4 regions of the Aeribacillus sp. FSL K6-8394 genome follow, and region 3 is predicted to be linked to each of the others. Evidence: predicted binding sites of a transcription regulator. Region 3 holds the regulator's gene; each other region holds the start of a gene.
What was found. The regulator Rex, encoded in region 3, represses fermentation and respiration genes when NADH is low (regulators of the CRP and FNR family bind a similar motif). The targets are predictions, from matches to a motif close to TTGTGAAATATTTCACAA.

Region 1: NSR00_RS12180 (cytochrome c oxidase subunit 2A) is a predicted target of Rex. The motif match lies at 2,638-2,655, and genes of this name have one in related genera.
Region 2: NSR00_RS11930 (AtpZ/AtpI family protein) is a predicted target of Rex. The motif match lies at 1,956-1,973, and genes of this name have one in related genera.
Region 4: NSR00_RS04270 (DUF2249 domain-containing protein) is a predicted target of Rex. The motif match lies at 1,384-1,401, and genes of this name have one in related genera.

What each region holds. Positions count from the first base shown of each region.
Region 1 is NZ_JBBPAA010000001.1:2,577,336-2,581,261, reverse strand. Features, by position in the region: gene NSR00_RS12200 (PTS beta-glucoside transporter subunit IIBCA) at 1-166, opposite strand, end outside; gene speE (polyamine aminopropyltransferase) at 670-1,518, opposite strand; gene NSR00_RS12190 (YwdI family protein) at 1,670-1,975, shown strand; gene NSR00_RS12185 (DUF423 domain-containing protein) at 2,056-2,427, shown strand; gene NSR00_RS12180 (cytochrome c oxidase subunit 2A) at 2,714-2,869, shown strand; gene NSR00_RS12175 (cytochrome c oxidase subunit II) at 2,885-3,358, shown strand; gene NSR00_RS12170 (b(o/a)3-type cytochrome-c oxidase subunit 1) at 3,355-3,926, shown strand, end outside.
Region 2 is NZ_JBBPAA010000001.1:2,525,783-2,529,708, reverse strand. Features, by position in the region: gene NSR00_RS11935 (S8 family serine peptidase) at 1-1,929, shown strand, start outside; gene NSR00_RS11930 (AtpZ/AtpI family protein) at 2,113-2,340, shown strand; gene NSR00_RS11925 (ATP synthase subunit I) at 2,343-2,726, shown strand; gene atpB (F0F1 ATP synthase subunit A) at 2,733-3,443, shown strand; gene atpE (F0F1 ATP synthase subunit C) at 3,513-3,725, shown strand.
Region 3 is NZ_JBBPAA010000002.1:335,590-339,515, forward strand. Features, by position in the region: gene NSR00_RS14115 (ABC-F family ATP-binding cassette domain-containing protein) at 1-554, opposite strand, end outside; gene NSR00_RS14120 (redox-sensing transcriptional repressor Rex) at 866-1,507, shown strand; gene NSR00_RS14125 (twin-arginine translocase TatA/TatE family subunit) at 1,522-1,695, shown strand; gene tatC (twin-arginine translocase subunit TatC) at 1,718-2,464, shown strand; gene NSR00_RS14135 (YdiK family protein) at 2,557-2,760, opposite strand; gene NSR00_RS14140 (CPBP family intramembrane glutamic endopeptidase) at 2,765-3,496, opposite strand; gene groES (co-chaperone GroES) at 3,745-3,926, shown strand, end outside.
Region 4 is NZ_JBBPAA010000001.1:932,462-936,387, reverse strand. Features, by position in the region: gene NSR00_RS04285 (hypothetical protein) at 1-220, opposite strand, end outside; gene NSR00_RS04280 (hypothetical protein) at 217-867, opposite strand; gene NSR00_RS04275 (DUF2249 domain-containing protein) at 857-1,084, opposite strand; gene NSR00_RS04270 (DUF2249 domain-containing protein) at 1,089-1,322, opposite strand; partial or broken gene NSR00_RS18035 (helix-turn-helix domain-containing protein) at 1,843-1,986, opposite strand; partial or broken gene NSR00_RS04265 (GTP 3',8-cyclase MoaA) at 2,497-3,396, shown strand; gene NSR00_RS04260 (MogA/MoaB family molybdenum cofactor biosynthesis protein) at 3,407-3,907, shown strand; gene NSR00_RS04255 (molybdenum cofactor guanylyltransferase) at 3,913-3,926, shown strand, end outside.

The DNA.
Region 1 (3,926 bases), on a different contig from region 3:
CTTTCACTGTAATAACTCCTGGTGTGTTCTCTAATTTTTCTTTGTTTGCTTTTGCGTTGTCTTTTAAGACAAAACGTAGTCTTGTCGCGCAGTGTACAAGGGATACAACGTTTTCTTCACCACCAACAAGCTCTAAAATTTCTTTTGCTAATTTTTCATGGCTCATAGCCGACACCTCCCTAAATGTTGGATATTGCAATTAAATGTTAATTATTGTAAAAATCTTGTCCTCCACAATGGGCGTTTTTCGTTTCTTCTCAACACGTATCGACACGCCTTATACAAATTATTTAGGAAGCGGTCTCAAATAAGCGTGTTTTATTAGCGACTCCCCCCTTATGTTCATGAATGAAATAAAAAAACCTAAATTGCCCGCCATAAGCGCAGAAAGACTGCGGCATACGGCAGACAATTTAGGTTTTGCCTGCATGACCAGTAACAATCCTAATTGTCCGATTTGTATTCATTTTCTGACACCATTCTAGCATCCGCTTTCATACCTTGTCAATCTAAAATGGATAATGAAATTAATGGCGCCGAATTTTGCAGCACACAGTTCTTTCTTTATTGTTCGTTTGACGCTTGCATTTTTACTAGAAAGTATGTTTTTTTGTCAAAACAAATAGAGGCCCAAAAAGCCAACTTTCAATGACTTTTGGGCCAGCTCCATTATTTCAATGCTTGCTGCAAAAACTCAGGAAGCTTAAAGCACCCTTCGAGAATGGCTTGATTTACATATTTTGTATCTTTCGAAAAATTGTTCGACTTTACATCTTCATATTTTTTCGATCCGATTGTAAAGCTCCATAGTCCTCCCGGATATGTAGGAACAACAGCTGTGTATAGTTTTGTAATCGGGAATAAAGATTGAATATGGCTATAAGACCGTTTTAAAACATCCAAGTGGAAAACAGGCGATTGACTTTGGCATACCATGAGGCCATCGTCTTTTAACGCTTTATATAGGTTGGTATAAAAATCTTTTGAAAACAGCTGTTCTGCCGGTCCAATCGGGTCAGAAGAGTCAACAATGATCACATCGTATTCATTTTGTTTGTTTTCTACATATTTCACGCCGTCAATAAATAAGAAATTTACGCGCGGGTCGCTTAAGTTTCCTGACACTTCAGGCAGATGCTCCTTGCATGCGGAAACGACAAGCTCGTCAATTTCCACCATATCGATTTCCTTCACTGAATCATATTTGCATACTTCTCTGGCAACACCGCAGTCTCCGCCGCCGATGATCAGCACTTTTTCCGGATTTGGGTGGAGATTGAGCGGGATATGGGAAATCATTTCATTATATATATGCCCATCAATAGAAGTGGTTTGCACAACACCATCTAGCACTAGCATGCGGCCAAAATCATACGAATCCAATACCATAACATGTTGAAAAGGGGATTGCTTTGAAAAAAGCACTTCTTTGATTCTATAGCTGATTTTTAAATTTTCTCTTTCATCTTCTGTTAACCATAAATCGCCGTTTATTGTTTGCAAATATTGATTGTCCATCTGCAGGCCCTCCTTGTGCTCAAAAATTCCTTACTTATTGTAACAAGTTTGTTATGAAAAGTGAATGAAGCAGACAAGTTTGTCAATAAGGAAAAAATCAAATATGATAAAAAAAGCAAGATCATTATCTTTCAATAAGGAGCGATAGGAGTTGAATATACCGGTCTCAAGCATAATAGGCAAAATGGAGGAGGAACTGAAAAAGGCAAAGGCAGCAGGAACACCTCATGATCTAAAAGCCCGGCTTCTTGTCATCCGTTCTTTATGTGATGTTATTTTGGATCAACAAGAGGAAAATTATGATTTTTCAGCTATTCAAGAGCCAAAAAGCGAAAGTGAAATAACTCCATTAGAGCTGGAAAAAATGATCGGAAATGCAAACAGCAAAACGCTGACAATGAAAGAACGTTTGTTGGTCGAAGACGATGCAAATGGAGAATCTATTTTTGATTTCTAACAAAATCTTGTCATCTGTAAAATCTTCATTTAAAAAAAATGGACGATAAGGTAAGATGAAGGGAAAAAGGGGTGAAGATGATGAAAATATTTTTCATTCTTGGAGCCGTCGGTGCTTTTTTGTCTGTAGCTTTAGGAGCATTCGGCGCCCATGGTTTGGAAGGGAAAATTCCGCAAAAATATTTGGAGACATGGCAAACAGGTGTACAATATCAAATGTTCCATTCGATTGGCCTTTTTGTCACGGCTCTGTTTTTGCAGCAGCATCCGCAGGCAGGCTATGCAAATTGGGCCGGGTGGCTTATGCTCATCGGTATTCTCCTGTTTTCCGGAAGCCTGTATATATTAAGTGTGACGCAGATCAAAGTGTTAGGTGCAATTACGCCGCTTGGAGGCATTTCATTTTTAATTGCGTGGGTTCTTCTTGCTGTTGCTGCAGTTAAATATATGTAAATATAAACGTCTGTCTACTATATCGGGACAGGCGTTTTTTTTGTGCAAAGAAATGAAAGGGTGACCTTCTTAACCGATTCAAAGGTCATAGCCAGAGCTTCATCCAAAAATGTGTCCCGTTCATTTTGGCTCCTAGCTTCCTAATGATAGAAGATTCAGTGTGAATGCAATGTTTTTTGTTCAACATACTGTCAAAAAGTACTATGGAAAATGTGATTTTTTTCACAGATTGACTAACGTAAGCTAAACTACAATTTTTTTAAAAGAAGAAAAGGTGGTGTTATGGGTGGCAAAAGAATTCATCTCCGATAAAAAAGAGCAGGAAATTGCTCAAAAGAAAGAATATTCGTTATTTGGCACTTTTTTATCTGTTCTTATGCTGGCTCTTTTTTTAATACTTTCTTGGTTTGGAGTTTACTACTTATTTATTCAACGATTATAAAGGAGGGGGATCATCTTGCATTTGCACAAACTTGAAAAGGTTTGGCTATTAATAGGTATAGGTACGCTTGTGATGTTTTTAACAATCGTGGGCATCAGTGCATTTGCACAAGGTCATCATCCGCCGAGTGATCTGACCACATTGGATCCGCAAAAAGTAGACACCACAGAGCCGTTTAATCAACCAGGCTTAAAGAAAATTGGAGACAACGAATACGAACTTGTTATAGTTTCTCAAGCTTTTGCCTTTATGCCGAATGACATAAAAATACCGGAGGGAGCAAAAGTTCATATTATCGTGACAAGCAAAGATGTTGTTCATGGCCTTGAAATCGTTGGCACAAATGTCAACATGATGGTGACCCCGGGACATGTGAATTCGCTTACACATACATTCCATAAACCCGGCAGCTATTTAATAATTTGCAACGAATATTGCGGTACTGGGCACCAAATGATGAGCACGAAAATTGAGGTGACAAAAGCATGAAAAATACAGCGCTTCACCCAAACGATGGAAAGCTGGCGCTCGCCCATATTGCAGTTGGTTATATTGCATTGTTTTTAGGAGCGATTGCCGGGTTATTGCAGGCTTTTGTTAGAAGCGGAACGCTTGAGCTTCCGGCAGGGATCGGGTATTATCAGCTTTTGACTGCTCATGGCGTTTTGTTGGCACTTGTTTTTACAACATTTTTTATCATTGGTTTTTTATATGCTTCCATGAGTCGGACGACAGGTGATTTAACTCCGTTTGCCAAAAAGTCGGCTTGGATCGGCTTTTGGCTTATGACGATTGGAACAGCGATTACAACGGTTATGATCTTATTAAATAAAGCGACCGTTCTATACACTTTTTATGCACCACTTAAAGCATCGCCATGGTTTTATATCGGTCTGACGCTTGTTGTAGTCGGCAGCTGGGTAAGCGGAGCTGGCATGTTTAGCCAATACGCTGTCTGGAAAAAGAAAAATGAAGGAAAACCGTCTCCTCTATTAAGCTTTATGGCAGTTGCCACAATGATTTTATGGATCATAGCAACATTGGGCGTAGCAGTAAC
Region 2 (3,926 bases), on a different contig from region 3:
ACTTTTCAAGCAACGGTTGAAGAAAGTGTTCCTTTTATAGGCGGCATCGATGCACGCGGCTATTTTGACGCGAAGGATGAAAGATTGACGGGAAAAGGAGTGAAAGTAGCTGTTATAGATACGGGGATCGACTACAACCACCGAGATTTACAAAAAAATTATCAAGGCGGATTTGATTTTGTAGATCAAGACAAAGACCCAATGGAAACAGTCGCGAAAGACAATTCGAGGACAATTCACGGCACTCACGTAGCAGGAATTATAGCCGCAAATGGAAAATTGAAAGGGGTTGCTCCGGATGCCTCCATCATTGCCTATAGAGCGCTTGGCCCTCATGGATACGGGACGACAGACCAAGTTATTGCAGCGATTGAAAAATCGATTGAGGATCAGGTAGATATCGTAAATCTTTCTCTTGGCAATGATGTGAACGGCCCGGATTATCCGACAAGCCTGGCGTTAAACCGAGCCGTTGAAGAGGGGATAACTGCAGTTGTATCAAGCGGAAACTCTGGTCCTAACATTTGGACCGTCGGTTCGCCTGGCACTGCAAGCAAAGCAATTTCCGTCGGCGCATCGACACCGCCGCTTGACGTAAAGTATTTAACCCTTTCAGGATTTCAAAAGAAAATGCCAGCTGACTCTTTGTTCAATTCTGCCCCTTGGACAACAATTAGAGGACGAATAGAATATGCAGGCTTAGGGGAGAAAAAAGACTTTAAACCTTCTGTTAAAGGAAAAATAGCCTTGGTGAAGCGCGGGGAAATCACGTTTGCCGAAAAAGTGAAAAATGCAAAATCAGCCGGAGCCCAAGCGTTGATTATTTACAATAACATGAAAGGGAGATTTACCGGCAATTTAGAAGAAAAATTGGACTTTCCTGTTGTCTCCATCTCAAAGGAAGATGGCGAATGGCTGCTGAAACAATTGAATAAAAAATCGTTCATCAAAACAACCATTCAGATAGAACAAGATCGCCTCGCACCCTTTTCATCAAAAGGGCCGGTAACAGTCACATGGGAAGTGAAGCCCGATCTTGTCGCGCCTGGTGTAGCAATTGACAGCACAATACCTAAAGGGTATATGGCTCTTCAAGGAACAAGCATGGCTGCTCCGCATATAGCAGGTGCAGCGGCATTGATCAAACAAAAGCATCCAGATTGGTCGCCGGAACAAATAAAAGCAGCTATGATGAATACTGCTAAACCGCTTTATGATCAAAATGGAAGGCTGTACAAGGTGTTTGAGCAGGGGGCGGGAAGAATCGATATTTTATCGGCTGTTCAGACAAGAGCTCTCGTTTATCCGGCATCTCTATCATTCGGTCAATTTCACAAAAATATCGGCAGGAAAAAGAAAGAGATCACGTTAACTCTTGAAAATCTCTCCGATCAAGAAAAAACGTTTGTTTTTTCTAAACCGCATTATCAAAAAGGGGTTCAATGGCAGCTCCCTATTTCCGTAAAGGTTCCTGCTAACGGGAGAAGAGAAGTATCCGTCTCGATTGATGTTGCACCAAAATCATTGAGGGAAGGATTGTATGACGGGACTCTTGTTGTGACAGCCGGCAGCCAGACAATCCGCCTTCCATATTTATTCGTTGTTGGCGAACCGAATTATCCAAAAATCATGGGATTTGAATTTGGGCTTGCCGATCAAGGGAATATGTACCATTATGAGCTTTATTTGCCGCAAGGGGCGGATGAATTCGGGATTGCCCTGTATGATCCGGACACTTTAACATTCAAAGGCTTTTTAGACTGGCAAAGAAATATTCCGGGAGGTTTGTTGAAAAGAGACATTTCCGGGCAATTTAAGGACATTCCAAACGGCGTTTACAAAGCGCTTATTTTTGCAAAAAAAGACGGGGAAGAAAGCAGCTATGAAACGACAATCATTTTAGATAAAAAAATATTAAAAAGTCAATAGAAACGGCAAAAATATTTGTGAACAAATTGTGATATTCTTAACAAATAGCACAACTTTTGACGTGAAACAGATTGACATTGATTGGTGCCTATTGTATGCTAAACGGGGTGGGATGATAAGGTTTTCAACAGCCTTTTGATATAATAAAAAATAAGGTAATTTTATATTGTGAGGACATACCCAATGCGGCAAAAAGAGCACCATCCGCTCCGAGCATACGCTTTAATGACCGCCATTCTTTCCTATTTGGCAGGATCAGTGCTCGTTGGGATTTTTGCAGGAAGATGGCTTGATCGACAGTTGCATACAGAACCCGTTTTTTTGATCATTGGTCTTCTAATTGGACTGGCTGCGGGAATAATTGCGATGCTGAGATTAGTCCAACATTTTTTTCAGGAGAATGAACGGTAACTATGGATCGTATTGAAAAATTGTTTGTGCGCAGCAAAAAATATTTGCTGTTTTTGCTTGCCATCTATGTGTTAGCATGGGGGTTTACTCCTTATCAAGATATTTTCCTCGGTCTTGCCCTTGGTACAAGCTTTAGCCTCTATAATTTATGGATACTAGTGCGTAAATCAAAGCAAATACAGCAAGCAATCGAAGAAGGCCGTACAGCACGTTCGCTTGGAACGGTTTCAAGGATGGCAGCCGCAGGATTGGCGGTATTAATCGCACTCAAATTCCCTGAACATTTCCATTTAATTAGCGTGGTTATTGGTTTAATGACAATCTATATTGTCATTATGATAGATTCTATTCTATACATTTGCGGACAAGCTTGGGAAGAGAGGTGAATTTTGTTGGGTCACGAAGCGCCGATAGTAAAATTATTAGGACTTGAATTTAATTTGTCCAATATTTTGATGATACTTGTTTCTAGCGCAATTGTATTTATCATCGCCGTATTGTCGACCCGCTCTTTGGCAATGAAGCCAACGGGTATGCAAAACTTTTTGGAATGGGTCATGGATTTTGTGAAAAACATTATTAACAGCACGATGGACTGGCAGACAGGTGGCCGATTCCTTACTTTAGGAATGACGCTCATCATGTACATTTTTGTTTCCAATATGCTTGGTTTACCATTCGCTATCGTTGTTGACCATGAGCTTTGGTGGAAATCGCCTACGGCTGATCCTACCATAACGCTGACACTGGCCATTTTAGTCGTCGGTTTATCGCATTATTACGGGATTAAATTAAAAGGCTTTTCCGCCTATGGAAGCGACTTTTTCAAGCCACTGCCGTTTTTGTTCCCGCTTAAAATTATTGAAGAGTTTGCAAACACGTTGACGCTTGGTCTTCGTCTTTACGGTAACATCTATGCTGGGGAAATTTTGCTAGGTTTGCTTGTCAGCTTGGCAACTAGCGGAGCATTCGGCTTCATCGGGGCAATTATTCCGATGATGGCGTGGCAGGCATTCAGTATTTTTGTAGGTGCAATCCAAGCTTTTATCTTTACAATGTTAACAATGGTTTATATGGCGCATAAAGTTAGCCATGACCATTAAAAATAAATGACTTCATCACAATGTTTGTGTAAAAAATTATTTTTAAACAAATAAAGGAGGACTTTATTCATGAATTTATTAGCAGCTGCAATTGCAATTAGTTTAGCGGCACTTGGTGCTAGTATTGGTAACGGACTTATCGTATCTCGTACATTAGAAGGTATTGCTCGTCAACCTGAGGCGCGCGGTATGCTTCTAACTACTATGTTTATCGGGGTTGCGTTGGTTGAGGCGATTCCGATTATCGCGGTTGTTATTGCATTTATGGCTTTTGGTGCGTAATTTGAAAATTTCAAAAGAGCCTTGCCTAGATTGGTGTTGAAAAAGGCTTTTTAGAAATCGACATGCAATCAATTTGCGTGAAGTCCGAATCGAAAGGACAGCAAGTGAAAAAGAGGAAATGGCGAAGTTATTTAAGCATCTTCGCCATTCCTTTATGTTGTGAATGGTAAAAGAGTCCCAATATAGCCGGTAGTTGGAAAA
Region 3 (3,926 bases):
GGTTTTTTCAACAGGAGCTTTCCGAGTGCTAACCGGGTTTTTTGTCCTCCGCTCAAAACCGAAATTTTAGTTGAATAGTCGTAATCAGCAAACCCTAATCCATGCAGCACAGAACGGATATCCGCCTCATATTGATATCCGCCATTTTCTTTATATAAATGTTGGAGTGAATCATATTCCTTCATTAAGCTTTGCAAAGCATGAGAATCTCCAGCTGAGGAGATAGCTGCCATTTTTTGTTCAATATTTCGCAGCTCAGCTTCGATGTTCCGCAGCTCTTCAAAAACGGTTAGCATTTCATCCCATATTGACTTAGTTGATTCTAATCCTGTGTTTTGTGCCAGATAGCCGATTGTTAAATCTTTTGGCTTCACAATTTCACCAGAATCAAAGGGCATTTCACCGGCAATGATTTTCAATAATGTTGATTTTCCGGCTCCATTGCGGCCTACAACGGCGATTTTATCTCCTGTTTGGATTTCCAGCTTAATATTCGATAAAATAAGGTCAGCACCATAATATTTTGTGATTTTGTTTAACTGCAATAAAATCATCCATAGTTCACCTCAATCTTTGCTAGAATAAGTGTAGCCTATATATTTGACTGCAGGCAACTGACCTGATGAACAAAAGGACAAGAAATTGTAACAATCGTTCAAAAGACACGAATAAAAAAATAGTGTATAGTTTTTATATAAGGAGAGTTTGGAGAAAAAACAAATAAAAAGAAATGTAGACGGAGAAGAAGATCAGGATGGAAGCGTTATCAGTCTGATATTGTTTCATACAGGCGAGCAGCCGCTTGCTAGAAAACATAGTTAAAAACAAAATTAGTCAGGTTGTTTTGGATTGCGAGGGATGAGCATTGAATCAAGATCAATCTAAGATACCGCAAGCAACTGCAAAAAGATTACCTCTATATTATCGGTTTTTGCAAAATTTACATGCCTCGGGAAAACAACGTGTTTCCTCTCAAGAACTGAGTGAAGCAGTAAAAGTAGATTCTGCGACAATTAGAAGGGACTTTTCATATTTCGGAGCGCTGGGCAAAAAAGGTTATGGATATAATGTCAATTATTTGTTATCATTTTTTAGAAAGACGCTTGACCAAGATGAGTTGACCAAAGTTGCCCTCATTGGCGTCGGAAATTTGGGAACAGCTTTTTTAAATTACAATTTTACAAAAAATAACAACACACAAATTGTTATTGCATTTGACATTAATAAACGAAAAGTAGGAATGAAAATTGGTGGAGTTCCAATTTATCATTTGGATCAGCTAGAAAGTGAATTGCCTGATGATGTGCCTGTTGCGATATTAACGGTCCCGGCAACTGCCGCTCAAGGAATAACGGATCGGTTAGTGGAAAAAGGCATAAAAGGCATTTTAAATTTTACGCCGGCTCGCTTAAATGTTCCGGATAAAATTCGGATTCATCATATCGATCTATCTGTTGAACTTCAGGCTCTTGCATATTTTTTAAAACATTATTCGAATGAAGATTGAAGGAGCGATATTAAATGCCAACAATTGGAATTGGAAGCTTGCTGTTGATTGTATTTGCAGCTCTGCTTGTTTTCGGGCCGAAAAAACTTCCTGAGCTTGGAAAAGCTATAGGAGAATCATTAAAGGAGTTTAAAAGTGCCACGAAGGGCTTAGCAGACGATGATGAAGAAAACAAGAAAAATGAATAGCAAGAAGAATGGATGAATAATGATGAGCGAAAAAAAAATGTCTGTGTTGGAGCATATAGCGGAGCTTAGAAAACGGCTGATTATTGTAGTCGTTTTCTTTTTCGTTGCTATGATTACTGGCTTTTTCATAGCGAAGCCAATTATTGTTTTTTTACAGCAAACTGATGAAGCAAAGCAATTCGCCTTAAATGCTTTTCGTCCTGCAGATCCATTGATCGTTTATATGCAGTTTACATTTATTATTGCTTTAATTCTAACTTTCCCTGTTTTATTGTACCAGCTTTGGGCGTTTATCAGCCCAGGACTGTATGAAAAAGAAAGGCGGGTCACATTAAGTTATATACCGTTGTCGGTTGCTTTATTTCTTTTAGGTATAAGCTTCTCTTATTTTATTTTGTTTCCTTTTGTCATCGATTTTATGGGGCGGCTTTCCAATGATTTAAACATTCAACAAATGATAGGAATAAATGAATACTTTCGTTTCCTGCTGCAGTTAACATTGCCTTTCGGACTGTTGTTTCAGCTTCCCGTTGTCATTATGTTTTTAACAAGACTCGGGATCATCAATCCGGCGTTTTTGGTAAAGGTTAGAAAATATGCGTATTTTGTATTGCTTGTTATCGCAGCGATCATTACGCCGCCTGAAATTGTGTCGCATTTAATGGTCACGATTCCGCTATTCATTTTGTATGAAATAAGTATCATTGTTTCAAGATTTGCTTACAAAAAAGCACAGTCTTCTCAAATAAAAGAATCAGATCAAAAGTAAAACCGATGGGCTGTTATAAACATATCCCTGTCAAGTAGACAGTATAGGCTTTTTTCCTACTGTCTACACAAGAGGGATAATATCATTACACCTCATCGGTTGTTTTTTGCTTTCCGAATTTTATATGAGAAAGTGAACATGCGGATGGAAACAGCAAAATCAAACGTGGCTAAAATCATTAAAATCATATTTGTAGCTGTCCACATACCATTTTCAGCATGATGAATTGCTAAATATGTAAATAGAACTCCCATGATAAAATAGAAGAGTCCCATGGAAACGGGATGAAAATTCATAATCTTAGCTGCCTCCAATAATGATTTGTATTTGTTCCATTTGCTTCATCATGTTTTCAATCTCATCATGATAAATTGTTTGAATGATGACTACGATTGTATTCATCATTGTATGGGCAAAAATAGGGACTAATATGCGTTTTGTTTTATAATATAAAAAAGCGAACGTAAATCCCATTGCTGTATAACGCAATAAAAGTTCAGGCTCCCCATGCACGATGCCGAACAATAGCGAGCTGACAAGCGCGCCGATCCAAAAATTCGTTTTTTGATAAATCACCCCGAAAATAATTTTTCGGAAGATAATTTCTTCAAGAATCGGTCCTATTATTGATGTGACAATAATCAAATAAGGCGTTGCTTCAATTAAATCCATAATAACTTGAGTATTTTCCGACATCGGATTAACTTTAAGTACATATATTTCAATATTGCCAACGATTGTTTGAATGAAAAAAGCTAAAAAAACTCCGAAAACAGCCCATATGGCAGATTCGCCGAAAGAAGCTTTTTCAATCCGGACATTATTTTTTCGTTCATGACGAAGGAGAAATAAAATAATGACAAACGCAGCAGTAAAACTTGTAATCGACCAATATGCTTGCGCTTGAAAAAGTCCTGCATTGAGATTTTCATCGACGCCAACACCCAGTTCATAAAAAAGGGGAACTCCAATATAGGATGAGAGCTGCATAATGATGTACGTAATGATGATCCACCAATATTGCTTTTTCACGAATAGTTCTCCTTTATAAAAGATTCATATGACTATTTTAACACACAATGTTTTAAAGAAAGAAAAACAATTTTGACAAGGTAAGCACTTAATGGTGGATGTTAAAATTTTTTTAAAAGAGACTTGAAAAATAGAGGAGGTTTCTTTAATATAATAATTGGTGTTAGCACTCGATAGCAATGAGTGCTAATAATGAATAAGGAATAAATTTTGAAAATCTCAAAAGATATTTGAGGAGGTTGTTTCCCTTGTTAAAGCCATTAGGTGATCGCGTTGTAATTGAACTTGTTGAAACAGAAGAAAAAACAGCAAGCGGCATCGTATTGCCTGACACAGCTAAAGAAAAACCTCAAGAAGGTAAAGTAGTAGCAGTTGGTACTGGTCGTGTATTAGACAGCGGTGAACGTGTTGCAGTTGAAGTTGCTGTTGG
Region 4 (3,926 bases), on a different contig from region 3:
CAAAAACAATGGCCAAAAGAGCAAACAGAAAAGGTTTATCCAGTTTTTTCTTCATCCTTTTCTTTAAAATGGCAAACATATGGTATGCAAACAACCCATATCCGACAGCCATCAATTGAAGCCCTGCTGATAACAACCGGTCATTTGCCGTTATAAAACTGATGAAAGTTAACACAAGACCGCTTATATAAAAAATGTAGACATATCGGGCCGTGTTCATTGAAAAATGATGCGCCAATGAAAACATCGGAACCATTTTGTAAGAAAATCCAAAGATAAGAAGTGTAAACCAGCCGGAAAATCCCAGCAAAATATATGTGCTTTGAAAATCAAATCATGATCGATTAATTGTCTCACGCTCCAAAAATGATAGGCAAGCGTCAATCCGAGCCCGATCGTTAAGAGCAAACAAGTGAGGGCAGTACCAACAAATAAAGTGATGACCGTTCTTTTCTTCTGTTTTTTTAATGTCATGAACATCTGCCATAAAAACATTACAATCCCACAAGTAAGAAGCAAGCCTGAAAATATAGCCATTTGAATATTAAAGGCCAGGCTGATGCTAAAAGATAGTATTCCTAATGACGTGACGACCATTTGGATAAAAGCAAATGATTCATTCCATATCGGGGTTAAAAACACGACTGGAACAAGCTGATACATGGCCCCCATGGCTGTCATTAAAGCAAAGCCAATCACTAATAAATGGACAGCTGACAATACGACAGGAAGGCGCATTTCTCCGGTTGAAAGCTGACGAGTTGACAGAAATAAAAGAATTTGAGAAAGGAAAAACGCCAGCAAGCCAAAAATAATAAACGAAAAAGGGATTCGAATATTCGTTTCATAAGTATGATTAGCCGTCATCATCGTCATCCTTCTTTTCAATCGTTATTTCATAGCTTCCATCACTGCGCTTTTGCGTTTGATAGGTATAACCGAGATCGTCAAGCTGTTCAAATAAAAACATTGGGCGGCGGTCATTAATAATTTTCAACGCTTCTCCTTTTTTTAATTTTGCTAATGCCGTTAAAGTCCGCATCATCGGTTGTGGGGGCTCTAAGCCGCGATTATCCAGTATCATTTTTTCAATCCTCCGTTTTAACAAAGGTAATTTTCCAATGTTTATCCTCTATTTTTTCCGCTTGATAAGAAAACCCTTTTTTCTTCATGATAGGAAAAAGCGGAACGGGTTTAAACGGAGCGTGTAAAATAAATACATCTCCTTGTGCAAGAGGCTGAATGGCCGCCATGATTTTTTGAAACGGCTCTAATTTCTTCTTTAAATCTTCGCGAACATCTAATTCAACAGTTTTTCCCATCCATATTCTCCTTTCCATCTTTTTTATCAATGTTCATCATAGTAAAAACAATTCCCGCAATTTGTGATTTGCTTCACTTCATCGGCATCACTTTTGAAAAGTTTATGAATAATTGATTCGTGATGCCGTATTGGCATATATCCTTCCAATTGAGGGAAGGGAAGATGTTGCAACATCAATTGAACTGCTTGTTAGAAAATGTTTCAGTTTTCAATGAAAGATCGGTACCATTTCGCTAAGGATATTGTTTTGCTTGAAATAGAAAGGAGAGTGTGTGTTTTTAAAGCGGAAACAGCTGATGGCATGTAGGGAAATTTATTTCTTTGTTAATATGGTCAGCGGCCATTGTGCGAAAAATACGTCTAACCCGGACAAAGCGCTATTGCAAAAAGATCATTCTAACATTGAAAGTATGTCATTGACATCAAAAAGATGGTTGCCTGAAAAGTGTGCTAGAAGAAAAAAGCGGGGCGTAAACCAAGTTAATGCCATTCTCGAAAACGATTGAGAAGTTGTTCATCTATTTAGGTAGCTGGTATTTTTTCATCTTATTGTAAAGTGTAACTTGTGAAATCCCTAATTCTCAGGAAGCTTTGGATTTGTTGCCGGCGGTTTTCTTTAATGATTTTTCTATCAGTTGTTTTTCGATAGTATCTTTTTTCAATCAACTTTGAGTTTTTTCGAGTCTGGACGGATTCTCGACAGGTGACCCGAAATGGAAAAAGCTAAGAAGATCCTGTTGATGGATGAACGGTTTTCTAATATAATAACCATTCTTTCCATCAAGTCGCCAAGCATTGGTACATTGTCCATAATGAAAACTGCTGATTCTATTATGAAAGCCTCCGTTTGCCGAAATCGTAAAATATTTTTTGTGTATCTATTTTGCTTTCTCAATTCATTGTATAGAGCCCCATCATGTTAGCCATAAAAAAAATGATAAATTGGTAAAATGTATTCCAAATAGGTTTCTTTTTCAGAAAATTTTTTTTACAATTAATTTAACCTTTTATGATCATTCGAATTTATGTGACAGAGATCTCATTCTATTGTTTATCTTGTCTGTAACATATGAAGAATGAATGTATAAGATGTTGCGAGATCAATTAACCGCCCTTTATTGAATTTGCGCATTTCGGTGACAGACCGATGGAATTTTCGTTGTGTATTCTGTATGTTGAAATGGAAGGAAGACAGTATTCTTTTATGAAACGGGAATAACTAATGACGTTTGAAGAAATATATCGTTTGGTCAGCCTCTTTACGTTTAGGCATTCGAAAAATTCGTCTGACCGGAGGGACGAAAGGACATTGATGTACTAATATCGATGTTAAAAAATATTCAAGATCTTCAAGACGTTTCATTGACCAATAACGGATATTTTTAATATCATATGCCAAACGTTTAAAAAAAGCGGGCATGAACCGGATCAATGTCAGTTTAAATGCTTTAAATAACGAAATTTTTTCTAAAATGAACGGAGGTAAAGCAAAGTCTGAGGAAATTGTTAGAGGAATTGAAGAAGCGGTTTCACAAGGTCTGGCCGTAAAGGTGAACATGGTTGTAAAAGGAATAAATGAGAGCGAAATTTTACCGATGGCTCGTTTTTTTGAAGAAAAAGGAATGACGATCCGCTTCATCGAATATATGGATGTCGAAACCTTAAACGGTTGGAAAATGGACGAAGTTTTGACGAGCAAAGAAGTTCATGATATGATTCACCAAGAAATACCTCTTAAACCAGTTCAGTCAACGTTTTTGGCGAGGTTCCTAAAAGGTATCGATACCGAGGTACGGATGTGGAAGGCGGTTTTATTTCTTCCTTATCAGGAGCTTTTTGTTCTGATTGACGCGAATGCGCCTATCAGCTGACGGTAAAAAGTATACATGCTATTTGCCTCAAACGGCGTTGATTTATTAGTTAAAATGCGAAAGGGAGCAAGCGGTGAAGAAATATTGGATGAGATCACCCGTGTTTGGCAGGCTCGGGACGATCGTTATTCCGAAGAAAGAGGAAGGATCAATGCTCTTTCTGCAAAAAGACGTGTGGAAATGTCTTATATTGGCGGGTGAGGTGTGATTGATGAGTGTATCTGAACATCGCAGCAAGGCAAATGACCCTGTTCGCTGCAAAGTGATCACCGTTTCTGATACGAGAACGAAGGATACGGATAAAAGCGGTGCATTAATCATCGAATTATTAACGAGAGAACAAATGGAAATAATAGATTACGAGATTGTGAAAGATGAACGGGAAGCCATTCAATCTGCTGTGAAAAAGGCTTCTGACGAAATTGATGTTTTTTTATTGAACGGCGGGACTGGTTTTACAAAACGGGATGTGACGGTTGAAGCGGTAAAAGAATTGCTTGACAAAGAAATGGTTGGTTTTGGGGAATTGTTTCGTTATTTAAGCTATAAAGAAATTGGAAGCGCATCCATGCTTAGTCGAGCGCTTGCCGGTTCAATTGGACAAAAAGTCATTTTTTGCATGCCGGGATCGACAAATGCGGTTCGTCTTGCCATGGAAAAGCTGATTTTGCCGGAACTTCGCCATCTTGTTTGGGAGATGAATCGTCAGTGAACAAGATGATCGGGATTGT